Regions from separate parts of the Cellulomonas sp. P5_C5 genome, predicted to be linked through region 2. Evidence: riboswitches for the same ligand, from Rfam matches in the RefSeq annotation. Region 2 holds a riboswitch; each other region holds the start of a gene.
The links. Region 2 has a riboswitch for S-adenosylmethionine ahead of ACXJKF_RS00475 (DUF1737 domain-containing protein). Riboswitches for the same ligand answer to the same signal wherever they lie in the genome.
Positions count from the first base shown of each region.

Region 1 (4,201 bases), on a different contig from region 2:
TCGCCCAGCAGCAGGCCGCCCGCGAGGCGGAGAAGGCGCGTCGGCACGCCGTCCGCGTCGCCGGCACGGGCACCGTCCCGGCGGACCTCCCGCCCGGGATCGCGGTGCTCTGGCGCACCCCGGACCCCGGCCGTCCTGGACCCCGACCGGGCCTCACGCTCGAGCAGATCGCCGACGCGGGCATCGCCCTCGCCGACGCGGAGGGCATCGAGACCGTGTCGATGGCGCGGCTCGCCGAGTCTCTCGGGTTCACCACGATGTCGCTCTACCGCTACGTCTCGTCCAAGGACGAGGTGCTCAGCCTCATGTCCGACCGCGCGACCGGGCGGCCCCCCGTCGTCGGGCCCGAGGTCGGCGGCTGGCGCGAACGGCTCGAGCTGGTCCTCGCGGTCCAGCAACCGATCCTGCACGCGCACCCCTGGCTCGCCCGCACGTCCCAGGTGCTGCACGCGGTGGGCCCGGGACGGCTCGCCTGGATGGAGGCGATGCTCTCCGCGCTGGACGGCACCCCGCTGTCCGAGCACCAGAAGGTGGGCGCGATCGGGCTGCTCGCCTCGCACACGCTGGACCGGCTGCGGGTCTCCGAGGAGCTGACCGGCGCCGGGCGGACCGCGGCCGTCGGCACCACGGCGGACGGCGCCCCGGCGCCCGACCTCGGCGCGCTCATCACCACGCTCGCCTCGCCGGACGAGCACCCGGCCTTGCGACGGGCCGCCGCCGGTGGCGCGTTCTCCTACCCGGACGACGCCCCCGTGGACGACGACCTGGACTTCGGGACCGTGCTCATCCTCGACGGGATCGAGCAGCTCATCGCGCACGCATCCTGAGCCGCCCACAGCCCACGACGGTCGCGCCTCCCCCACAGCCGCGTCCGCCGTGTCGGTGCTGCGCGGCAGACTCGGCGCATGACCTCGCTCGACGTCCCGCGCACCGGTCGCTGCTTCGGCGACGGCAACCCCGTGTACGAGCAGTACCACGACGAGGAGTGGGGCCGGCCGGTCCACGGGGAGAACGCCCTGTACGAGCGGTTCGCGCTCGAGGCGTTCCAGTCCGGGCTCGCCTGGATCACCATCCTGCGCAAGCGGCCCGCGTTCCGCGCGGCGTTCGCGGACTTCGACCCCGAGGTCGTCGCCGCGTTCGACGACGACGACGTCGCGCGCCTCCTGGCGGACGCCGGCATCGTGCGGAACCGCGCCAAGGTCGAGGCGACGATCGCCAACGGTCGCGCCCTGCGGGAGCTGCACGCGTCGGGTCGCACGCTCGACCAGGTGCTCTGGTCCCACGCTCCCGCCCCGTCCTCGCGGGCGCGTCCGGACTCCTGGGCGGACGTGCCCGCGCAGACACCGGAGAGCCGCGCGCTCGCCAAGGAGCTCAAGCTGCTGGGCTTCCGGTTCGTCGGCCCCGTCACCGCGTACGCCGCGATGCAGGCCTGCGGGGTCGTCGACGACCACCTGGCGACGTGCCCCGTGGTCAGCGGGGGAGTGGGGACGGTCGCTCCGGAGGAGGGGTCGGCGTGACCTGAACGCCCGCCCGGCGCCCGGCTGCCGCACGCCAGCACGATCCATCGGCTCGACCGCGGTCGGCTCAGGAGCCGGCTCGACGGCCGACGGCTCGGGCCCGGAGCGCCCCGGGTGAATCGTTAGTCCCGCCGGGTGATGCTGCCGTAGGGCTCTCGGCAGCGCCCGCGGTCCGGGACTACAGTGCCGGGCATGATGGACAAGCCCGACCCCGACGTTCGGCGTGATGCCGCGCGCGTGGCGGCCGAGGCCCTGGCGGACAACGTCGTCCCCGATGCTGAGATTCTCGAGGCGGTGCAGGACGGGCTCTTGTCCGTCCCCGCCGGCTCGCCGAACTCCTGGTTCGACGTCCCGTCACAGCGCAGCCGCATGCACACGAGCACCCTCGCCCCTCGCCGTCCGCACTGACGACGGCGCGCTGGCGCCCGCGCGTGCGGGCCACCTCGCTGCGCGCTGACTCATGCTCGGCGGAACCCACCGTGCCGGGTTGAATGGCACGTGCGGGTTGAAAGGCGCGGGCGGTTGACCTGCACGCACGGTTGACGTGCACGTGCGATTGACGTGCACGACCGATTGCGGCGCGTACGGGTGCGGCGCGTACGGGAGCGCCGACACACCACGGACGTTGCCGTCTCATCCATCGAGCACCGTTGCCCAGCATGTGATCTGCGGTCTACCATCACGCCTACCATCCAGAGCGGCCGAGAGACCTGGCTCCACGACGCCGCAGCAACCCCCCTCCTCGCGAGGGTGTGGGTGCTTCCGCCAGGGACGATGGAGTGAGCAATGTCCCGCAGGTCATGTGTCCCCGCACCGCACCGGTGCCTGACGACCCGGTCGGTCGCGCCATGAGCGCCGCCGCCGTGGAGCCGCGCACCCCCGGCCTGCACGCGTCGACCAGCCGGCGCGCGGTCGCGGCCAACGACCGGCCGACCATCTCCTTCGAGCTCTTCCCGCCGCGCAACCCCGACGCGGCCCCCCGCCTGTGGGCCACGATCCAGCAGCTCGAGACCGTCAAGCCGGACTTCGTCTCGGTCACGTACGGCGCGTCGGGCAAGACCCGCGTGACCACGCGCGCGCTCGTCCGTCGGCTGCTGCGCGAGACGTCGCTGAACCCGATCGCGCATCTCACCTGCGTCGGGACGTCCCGCGACGAGATCACCACCATCGTCGGCGAGTTCCTCGACGAGGGGCTGCGGTCGTTCCTCGCCCTGCGGGGCGACCCGCCCACGGACCAGAGCAACTGGGAGGCCCACCCCGACGGGCTGCAGACCGCGGGCGAGCTGGTCGAGCTGCTGCGCGAGATCGAGGCGCAGCGGTGTGCGGACAGCCCGTCGCAGGCGGTCCGGGCCCGGGTGCGTCCGCTGTCGGTGGCGGTCGCGGCGTTCCCGCGCGGCAACCACGCCACGGGTGGCACGCGCGCGCAGGACGTCGCCTCCCTGCTGGCCAAGCAGGAGGCCGGCGCCGACTTCGCGATCACGCAGGTCTTCTACGACGCCGAGGACTATCTCGGTATCGTGGCGGAGGCCCGGGAGGCCGGCGTGATCATCCCGATCATCCCGGGCATCATCCCGACCACCGACCCGGCCCGGCTGCTGCGCATGCAGGAGCTGACCGGCGTCCCCGTGCCGCAGGACCTGCTCGACCTGCTCGGATCCGCCGACGACGAGCTCGACCGCCATCGCCGGGGCATCCGCGCGAGCGTCGACCTGGTCAACGGCGTCCTGGACGGCGGGGCACCCGGCGTCCACCTGTACACGTACAACCAGCACCATGCCGCACTTGACCTGCTCGAGGGTGCACACCTCGACGGCGGAGCTCGGACAGCTCCCGACCTGGCCAGCTGGCCGCAGGACACGGCCCCCGCCCGATCCACGAGGGACTGAACCACATGACCCAGAACAGCCCGAAGTTCCCCGCCAGCTCCGTGCTCGGCTACCCCCGCATCGGCCCGCGGCGCGAGCTGAAGAAGGCCCTCGAGGCGTTCTGGGCCGGTCGCACGTCGGCCGACGAGGTCGAGGCGACCGCCGCCGACCTGCGCAAGCGCACCCGCACGCGCCTTGCCGAGCTCGGCCTGGCCACCGACGTGCCGGCCATCCCCAGCGCGTTCTCGTTCTACGACCACGTGCTCGACGCGACCGCCGTGGTCGGTGCCGTGCCGGCCCGCTTCGCGGACGTCGTCGGCGCCGACGGTGCGCTCGACCTCGCCGGGTACTCCACCGTGGCCCGCGGTCGCGGCGACGACCTGCCGCTCGAGATGACCAAGTGGTTCGACACCAACTACCACTACCTGGTCCCGGAGATCGGCCCGGAGACCGCGTTCCGCTACGCCAGCGACCGCCCCGTGCGCGAGTTCAAGGAGGCCCTCGCGGACGGCGTCCTGACGCGTCCGGTCATCGTCGGCCCCGTCACGTACCTCGCCCTGGCCAAGGCCACCGAGGACGCGCCGGAGGGCTTCGCGCCCATCGACCGCCTCGCGGACCTGCTCCCCGTGTACGCCGAGCTGCTCACGGACCTCGCCGCCGCGGGTGCCACGTGGGTCCAGCTGGAGGAGCCCGCCCTGGTCTCCGACTCGGTCGGGGTGCCCGCCGAGCAGCTGCTCGCCTCCGTCATCGAGGCGTACCGCGCCCTGGCCACCGAGCTGGCGCGCCCGACGCGTCCGGCCATCCTCGTCGCGGCGCCCT
Region 1 is NZ_JBFULY010000002.1:250,941-255,141, reverse strand. Features, by position in the region: gene ACXJKF_RS03015 (TetR/AcrR family transcriptional regulator C-terminal domain-containing protein) at 1-827, shown strand, start outside; gene ACXJKF_RS03010 (DNA-3-methyladenine glycosylase I) at 906-1,517, shown strand; gene ACXJKF_RS03005 (hypothetical protein) at 1,710-1,925, shown strand; SAM riboswitch class I at 2,203-2,298, shown strand; gene ACXJKF_RS03000 (methylenetetrahydrofolate reductase) at 2,366-3,403, shown strand; gene metE (5-methyltetrahydropteroyltriglutamate--homocysteine S-methyltransferase) at 3,409-4,201, shown strand, end outside.
Region 1: it holds a riboswitch for S-adenosylmethionine, as region 2 does, so the genes downstream of both, ACXJKF_RS03000 (methylenetetrahydrofolate reductase) here and ACXJKF_RS00475 (DUF1737 domain-containing protein) in region 2, are expected to answer to the same signal.

Region 2 (4,201 bases):
CGCTGCCGTACCAGCGGTGCGTCAGGTCCTTGGCCAGGAGCTGGAACGCCCGGTCGTTGGGCAGGAACGCGGTGAGCGGGACGGTGCCGTCCGCGAGGACCGCGACCGGGCTGCCCGGCTTGGCGGCGAGCACCGCGCCGACCGCCTGGTCGAGGATGTCGAAGTCCCGCCAGCTGCGGTCGAACGTGTCGCCGTCGGAGGCGAGCAGGGCGGCCAGGCTGGACGTCCCGGTGGGCGGGGCGGCGCTGGCTGCGGGCGCGAGCGCGATTCCCGCTCCGGCGGCGACACCGGCGGCGACGAGGGCGGACAGCGTGCGGCGGATCCTCATGGTGGCTCCTGCGGACGAAGGTCGCGGCCGACGCCCCTGCGCCGCACCGCGCAGGCACCCAGAAGGGCGCCCTGTGTCCTCTTCGTCCGGAACCGGCCGCCGAGATGCAGCCCGTGACGGTGGGGTCAGTCGTCCAGGGCGGGGCCGCAGGCTGCGGCCGCCGTGGCCGCCAGGTGGTTCAGGCCGTGCACGGCGAGCAGCGGGCGGGTGTCCTCGACGACCGCCCAGCAGCCGTCGACGACCTCGTACCGGACGGCGGGACCGGTGGACAGGTACTGCCGGAGCGCCACGACCAGGCGGTCGACCGCCTCGCTCGTCGTGCCGACGCCCACCGACGCGCGGATCGCGCCGCCCGACGCGCCCAGGTGCGCCAGCAGCGGGTGCGCGCAGAAGCGACCGTCGCGGACCCCGATGCCGTGCTCGGCCGCGAGGTACGCCGCGACGAGGCCCGGGTCGTGGTCCGGCACCGTGAACGTCAGGACGCCGACGGGGGCGTCGGAGTCGGGCCAGATGCGCGCGATCTCGACGCCGTCGATGGCGGACAGGCCGGCGACCAGACGCTCACGCAGTGCCTCCTCGTGCGCCGCCAGGGCACCGGCCGGCAGGGCGGCGAGCTGGTCGCACGCCTCCGCGAGCGCGATCGCGCCGATGACGTTGGGCGACCCGGCCTCGTGCCGCGCGGGCGCGGGCTGCCAGACGGTCCGGTCGGCGCGCACGTCGCGCACCGCACCTCCCCCTGCGAGGTACGGCGTGCCCGTGTCGAGCCAGTCGCGGCGACCGACGAGGGCGCCGGCGCCGAACGGCGCGTAGGTCTTGTGGCCGGAGAACGCGACGTAGTCGGCGTCCGTGGCGGTCAGCGAGAAGCCGCGGTGCGGGACCAGCTGGGCGCCGTCGACGGCCACCCGCGCACCCTCGGCGTGGGCGAGCGCGACGACCTGGTCGATCGGCAGCGCCTCCCCCGTCACGTTGGACGCGCCCGTGACCGTGAGCAGCGCGTACGGCTGGCGGGCGAGCTCGGCGCGCAGCGCATCGAGGGTCGCGGCGACCGTGCGCTGGATCGGCAGGATCGTCGTGCGGTTGCCGTGGCGCTCGCTCGACTGGACCCACGGCAGCAGGTTGGCGTGGTGCTCGACGTCCAGGACGAGGACGCGGCCGCCGTCGGGGACCACCCCCGCCAGCAGGTTGAGCGAGTCCGTGGTGTTCCGCGTGATGATCGCGACGTCGTCGGGACGCGCCTCGACGAACCGCGCGACTGTCTGGCGTGCCGACTCGTACAGCGCGGTGGACACCTGCGACAGGTAGCCGGCGCCGCGGTGCACCGACGCGTACAGCGGCAGCACCTCGGTCACGCGGGCCGCGACGGCCTCCAGGGCGGGGGCGCTCGCGGCGTAGTCGAGGTTGGCGTAGACGCGCTGCGTGCCGTCGACCAGGGGGACGGTGGTGTCGCCGCCGACGACCGGGAGCAGGGCGCTCACCTCGTCGGCGGAAGCACACGAGAGGCGCTCGACGATGACGGTCATGATGGTCCTCCGACACGATCCGGGGGGACACCCGATGTGGTGGAACCCCGCGCTTGCCGCGCCCCGGACGGGACGCGGCCAGGTCGTCACCCGGGGCACCCCACCGCGGAGGAGGGTTGCCGGCCAGCGAGCCGGGGCTTGACGCTGGCGCTCATGACCTGTGACGAGGGTCCCGGCAGCCCCCGCGAACTGTCAACGCGGCACGCGAACCGTCTCGCCTGGCGGGACGGCTTGTCCAGCACTTGGAGCGTGCACCTCGCCGCGCGTAGCATCACGGCCACCATCCAGAGCGGCTGAGAGATCTGGCTCGACGACGCCGCAGCAACCCGCGGGCACCCTGTGCCCGGCCGAGGGTGCTACCGCCAGGACCGATGGAGGCGACAGTGACTGCTCCACCCCCTGGGCAACCCCCCGGCGTCCGCCGCTACCGGCTGCTGACCGGGCCCGACGACGCCGCGTTCTGCGACCGCGTCACCGCGGCGCTCGACGAGGGCTACGTCCTGCACGGCAGCCCGGCCGCGACGTTCGACGGCGAGCACGTCATCGTCGCGCAGGCCGTCATCCTGCCCTCCGCCACCACCCACGAGACGAGGCCCGTATGAGCTACGCCGGCGACCTGACCCCCCAGCAGGCCTGGGACCTCCTGACGTCCGACCAGAGCGCGGTGCTCGTCGACGTCCGGACCGACGCCGAGTGGCGCTACGTCGGCATCCCCGACTCCGCACCCCTCGACGGGCGCGCGGCCCTGGTCGAGTGGGTCTCCTACCCGTCGGGACGCCCGAACCCGCAGTTCCTCAAGCAGCTGGCCGAGGCCGGCGTCACCGCCGGTCGGCCCGTCGTGTTCCTCTGCCGCTCCGGGGTGCGCTCGGTCGCGGCCGCGCAGGTGGCGACGGCGGCCGGGCTCGGTCCGGCGTACAACGTGCTCGAGGGCTTCGAGGGCGACGTCGGCCCCGACGGTCACCGCGGCCACGCCGGCTGGCGCGCCGCCGGGCTCCCCTGGCGGCAGGCGTGAGCGCCGGCCGCGTCCCCGGTCCGGGCGACTGGGACGACCGGCGCTCCCCCCGCTCCGACCTGCGCCCCGACACCCTCGCGGTGCGCGGCGGCCTGGTCCGCAGCCAGTTCCAGGAGACGTCCGAGGCGCTGTTCCTCACGCAGGGGTTCGTCTACACCAACGCCGCCGAGGCCGAGGCTGCGTTCGCCGGTGACGCCGACCGGTTCCTGTACAGCCGCTACAGCAACCCCACCGTGTCCACGTTCGAGGAGCGCCTGCGCCTGCTCGAGGGCGCCGAGGCGGCCTTCGCCACCGCGTCGGGCATGTCCGCGGTGTTCACTGCGATCGCCGCCCTCGTCGAGTCGGGCTCCCGCATCGTCTCCGCCCGGGCACTCTTCGGGTCCACCGTCGTGATCTTCGAGGAGATCCTGGCGAAGTGGGGGGTGCGCACCGACTACGTCGACGGCCACGAGCTCGACCAGTGGGAGGCCGCGCTGGCCACGCCGGCCGACGTCGTCTTCTTCGAGACCCCGTCCAACCCGATGCAGGACCTCGTGGACATCGCGGCCGTCAGCCGGCTCGCGCACGCCGCCGGGGCCACGGTCATCGTCGACAACGTCTTCGCCACCCCCGTCCTGTCCCGGCCGCTGGACTTCGGCGCCGACGTGGTCGTGTACTCCGCGACCAAGCACATCGACGGGCAGGGGCGCGTGCTCGGCGGCGCGATCCTGGGCACCGACGAGTACATCCACGGACCGGTGCAGACCCTCATCCGCAACACCGGCCCGTCGCTGTCCGCGTTCAACGCGTGGGTGCTGCTCAAGGGCCTGGAGACGCTGTCGCTGCGCGTCCGCCACCAGACCTCGTCGGCCCTGCAGGTGGCGACGTGGCTCGAGCAGCAGCCCGGCGTCTCCCTGGTCCGCTACCCGTACCTGCCCTCCCACCCGCAGCACGCGCTCGCCCTCGCGCAGCAGTCCGGGGGCGGCACCGTCGTCACGTTCACCCTCGCCGTGCCCGACGGCGCGACCCCCGACGTCGCCAAGAAGGTCGCCTTCGGCTTCCTCGACGCGCTGCGGGTCGTGGACATCTCCAACAACCTCGGCGACGCCAAGTCGCTCGTCACGCACCCCGCGACGACCACGCACCGCAAGCTCGGGCCCGAGGGGCGCGCGGCCGTCGGGATCGCCGAGTCGACGGTGCGGCTCTCCGTCGGGCTCGAGGACCCCGCGGACCTGATCGACGACCTCGCGCAGGCACTCGGGACACTCGCAGGCTGACCACCGCTCGCGCGCACGCCCTGCTCAGCTATCTGCTCCTGGTCAACCTCGGCGCGTCGACGCAGCCGCTCAGAGCTGGACGGTC
Region 2 is NZ_JBFULY010000001.1:92,025-96,225, forward strand. Features, by position in the region: gene ACXJKF_RS00465 (fasciclin domain-containing protein) at 1-328, opposite strand, end outside; gene ACXJKF_RS00470 (aminotransferase class V-fold PLP-dependent enzyme) at 454-1,848, opposite strand; SAM riboswitch class IV at 1,893-2,007, opposite strand; SAM riboswitch class I at 2,126-2,226, shown strand; partial or broken gene ACXJKF_RS00475 (DUF1737 domain-containing protein) at 2,220-2,423, shown strand; gene ACXJKF_RS00480 (rhodanese-like domain-containing protein) at 2,447-2,860, shown strand; gene ACXJKF_RS00485 (O-succinylhomoserine sulfhydrylase) at 2,857-4,116, shown strand; gene ACXJKF_RS00490 (pyridoxamine 5'-phosphate oxidase family protein) at 4,186-4,201, opposite strand, start outside.

Region 3 (4,201 bases), on a different contig from region 2:
CCCGGGCGACCTCGACCAGCTCCGCGGCACGCTCGTAGCGCTGCTCGTACGGCAGGAAGCCGCCGCGGCGGAAGTTCTCCCCCGTGAAGGCGTCGGAGCTGGTCACCAGGTTCCACGCCGCCCGCCCGCCGGACAGGATGTCGAGCGTGGCGAACTGACGGGCCAGCTCCCACGGCTCGTTGAACGTCGTGTTGATCGTGCCCGCCAGCCCGATCCGGTCCGTGACCGCAGCGAGCGCCGCCAGCACGGGCAGCGTGTCGGGCCGGCCCACGACGTCGAGATCGTGGATCTGCCCCTTGTGCTCGCGCAGGCGCAGCCCCTCGGCGAGGAAGAAGAAGTCGAACCGGGCCGCCTCGGCGCGGCGCGCGAGGTACTCGAACGACGCGAAGTCGATCTGGCTGCCGGAGCGGGGGTCGCTCCAGACGGTGGTGTTGTTGACGCCGGGGAAGTGCGCGCCGAGGTGAACCTGCTTGCGTGAGGTGGGGGTACTCATCGCGCGGCTCAGGCGATCGCGGCGTAGCGGTTGGCCGGGTGGCCCAGGCCGAGCTGGTCGCGCAGGGTCGGACCGTTGTAGTGCTCACGGAACGCCCGGGCGGTGCGCAGCATGGGCACGACCCCGTCGACCAGGGCGTCGAGGTCGGTGTGCAGCGAGGACGGGCGGACGACGAACCCGTCCACGGCGCCGATCTCCCACCAGCGCAGGAACGCGTCGGTCAGCTCCCGCGCGGTGCCGACGTGCGTGAGCGAGTCGGTGTCCCACCGGACGCCCTCGAGCTCGGTGAGCAGGTCCAGGCGGGCACGCGCGCTCGCCTGGTCCGGCCCGGTCACCACGAACGCGTCGACGAGGACCCGCAGGTCCCCGGGCTCGCGGCCGGCTGCGACAGCGGCTGCTCGCAGCCGCAGCCGCAGGTCGAGCGCCTCCTCACGGCTGGTGGCGCTGATCCGGACGACGTCGGCGTGCCGGGCGGCGAGGCCGAACGACTCGTCGGAGCTCACGCGCACCACGATGGGCGGCTGACCCTGCGGGGGGCGAGGGGTGATCGACGGGCCCTTGACCGCGAAGTGGACGCCGTCGTGCTCGACGTAGTGCAGCTTCGCGCGGTCGACGTACCGGTGCGTGGCCTGGTCGCGGATCTCCGCGTCGTCCTCCCAGCTGTCCCAGAGCGCCGTGACGACCTGCACGGCCTCCTCGGTCTCGGCCACCGCCGTCGCCTCGGACTGTGCGGGCCTGCGCCCGAAGTGCGCAGCGTCCTGCTCGTCCTGCTCGTCCGCGGACCACCCGAGCTGCCAGCCGGCCCGTCCGCCGCTGACGTGGTCGATCGTCGCGATCGCCTTGGACACGTGGAACGGCTCGGTGTGCGTCGTCGCGACGGTCGGCACCAGGCCGATGCCGCGGGACCGCGGTGCCAGCCGTGCCGCGACGAGCGCGGCGTCGAGGCGCCCGCGCAGCGTCGTGGACCGGGTGGGCTGCAGCGAGAACGAGTCGTCGAACACGACGAGGTCGAGCGTGCCGCGCTGGGCGGTGTCGACGAGGTGCTGGAGCCGCTCGGCGTCGAACAGGCGCTGCGCCTGGGAGCCGTGCGTGCGCCAGGCAGCGGGGTGAGCGCCGGCGTCGCTCAGGTCGACGCCGAGGTGCAGCGGCCGGGGAGAAGACGTGGGGCGTGCCATGGGGGTGTCCGTTCATGAGTCGCGGAGGCGCGCCGCGCCGGTCGCACGGGGGTGCGACGGTCGGTGCGAGGGTGCGTGGGTGCAGGGAGCGCGACGACGCGGCGGTGCCGTCGGTCGTCAGCGGCTGGTCAGGCCTGGCGCAGGGTCAGCGACAACAGCTGAGCGCGCCGCAACGGGCGCCGGGACAGCGGGAGGACACGCGAGAGAGGCCGCCGAGAACCGCAGCGGGCTGTCCGTCCGTGCTCATCGTGCGTCCCTTCGTACCCGCCGGGCGGGCGCTGCGTCGTTGTCGGGCACGAGCGGGTGCTCGTGCAGGACCAGGTCGTCACCCGGGGCACCCCACACGCAGGAGGGTTGCCATCCAGCGAGCCGGGGCTTGTCGCTGGAATTCATGACCTAACAGGTCGGGAAAGTAGACATAGATTCGGGGCGAGTCAATACTCCGAGGCAAATGTCCAGATGGTGGGACGCCCGGTCCCGTCTGGTGGTGGAAGGATGAGCGCGTGCCTCTGACGATCACCATCGCCGACCCCACGTCGCCCGACGTGCTCGCCCTGCTCGGCGAGCACCTCACGGACATGTACGCCACCTCCCCCGCGGAGTCGGTGCACGCCCTCGACCCGACCGCGCTCGCCGCCCCCGGCATCACGTTCTGGACCGCCCGGGACAGCGCCGGCACCCTGCTCGGGTGCGCCGCGCTCAAGGACCTCGGTCCGACGGACGCCGAGCTCAAGTCGATGCGCACCACCGCCGCGGCACGCGGGCAGGGCGTGGCCGCCGCGGTGCTCGCCCAGGTGCTCGCGACCGCCGCGCACCGTGGCATCCGCACGGTGCACCTGGAGACCGGCACGGAGGACTACTTCGCACCCGCGCGGCGCCTGTACGAGCGCGCCGGCTTCGTCGAGTGCCCGCCCTTCGCCGACTACGTCCTCGACCCGCACTCCGTCTTCTACCGCCTGGCGCTCAGCGCGCCAGCCGTGCCCGCCACCGGTCCCAGGGCGGCGCAACCCGCCAGTTGAGGCGCAGCGTGCGCCACGCACGGTCGAACCGGCGCACCCGTTGCGCGTGCCCGCGCAGGGACCGCGCCGACACCCCGACCCGCAGCGCGGGGTCGAACCGGATCCGGCGCCCCGGCCCGAGCGCGAACGCGAGGTCGAGGTCGTCGTGCACCTCCGGATCCTCCCGGCTCACCCGGGAGCGGACCGCGAGCCAGGCCTCCCGGCGCATCGCCATCGACGACCCCCACAGGGCGGTGTGGCCGAGGGCGAGGTGCGCCAGGAGGTAGTACGTGCCCAGGTAGGCGCCCGAGACGCCTGCCCGCAGTGCCACCGGGAGGTCGAAGAACTGCCCGGAGCCCGTCACGGCGTCAAGGCGGGGGTCTGCGCGCATGCACACCGAGATGCGCTCCACCCAGCGCTCGTCCGGCCGCGAGTCGGCGTCGAGCCGCGCGATCACGTCACCGCGGGCGCTGTCGTACCCCGTGGCCGCCGCGGCGGGGATACCGACCCGCGGCTCCGGCACCACCCGCGCGCCCCCGGCCGCTGCGACCGCCGCGGTGTCGTCGGTCGAGCCGTTGTCGACGACCAGCACCTCGTACGGCGCGACCGTCTGCCGGCGCAGCCGCGCGAGGCACTCCGCCAGCGCGACCGCGTCGTCGCGGGCCGGGATGACCACGGACACGCGAACCTCCGGCACGTCGCTCACGAGCGCCGGGCCAGGACCAGCGCGGCGACAACGCTGCCCGTGAGTCCCGCGGCGAGGTCGCCCATCGTGTCCTCGTACCCCACCTGGATCCTCCGGTCGAGCCACGCGTTGCCGGCCCACTCCCCCAGCTCCCAGAGCACGGCCAGCACGGCGCCGAGACCCACGACGACGACCGCGGTCTCGCTGCGCGAGCGAGCCGGCCCGACCACCGACCACGCGCGCAGCGCGAGAAGGCTCATCACCGCGATGAGGCCGGTCGCGGCCGCGTGCACCACCACGTCGAGCCAGCCCACCGTCACGTACCAGTCGAGCTGCGCGGCCCAGGCGGCGGCGAGCAGGGTGCCGCTGTAGGCGACGTCGAGCACGGGCGGGGCACCGATCGCGCGGGGCACCATGCACCCACCGAGGACCAGCAGGAAGAGGGCCGTCGCGACCAGGCCCGAGTGCCACGTGCCGACGAGCACGCTGGCGAGCGCCAGTGCGCGGACGGCGTCACCGGGCACGACCTGCGCGCGACGGGGTGGCGTCGCCGGGTGCCCGACGGGCTCGAGCGGCTCTGCCATGGGTCTGGGCTCCGGGTCGTGTGCCGGCGGTGCGGCACTCCACAGGCACCGGCCGCTGCTCGACCACGCACATGGGCGCCCTCATGATGCGTCACGGAAACCGCGTCCGCACCGCGAGTCCCTTCCTGAGGAACTCTCAGCACCGGGGGCCGCCGCCAGGTGCGCGGTGCGCGGCCCGCCCGCATGGTGGACCAGCCGCGGCGTCCGCCGCGCACCCTGCCCGCGTCTCGGGCCGACCGAAGGACACCCCCATGGGCTCCCGCAAC
Region 3 is NZ_JBFULY010000025.1:23,332-27,532, forward strand. Features, by position in the region: gene ACXJKF_RS17125 (NtaA/DmoA family FMN-dependent monooxygenase) at 1-493, opposite strand, end outside; gene ACXJKF_RS17130 (LLM class flavin-dependent oxidoreductase) at 502-1,668, opposite strand; SAM riboswitch class IV at 1,946-2,065, opposite strand; gene ACXJKF_RS17135 (GNAT family N-acetyltransferase) at 2,178-2,687, shown strand; gene ACXJKF_RS17140 (glycosyltransferase family 2 protein) at 2,632-3,348, opposite strand; gene ACXJKF_RS17145 (hypothetical protein) at 3,369-3,935, opposite strand; gene ACXJKF_RS17150 (hypothetical protein) at 4,187-4,201, shown strand, end outside.
Region 3: it holds a riboswitch for S-adenosylmethionine, as region 2 does, so the genes downstream of both, ACXJKF_RS17130 (LLM class flavin-dependent oxidoreductase) here and ACXJKF_RS00475 (DUF1737 domain-containing protein) in region 2, are expected to answer to the same signal.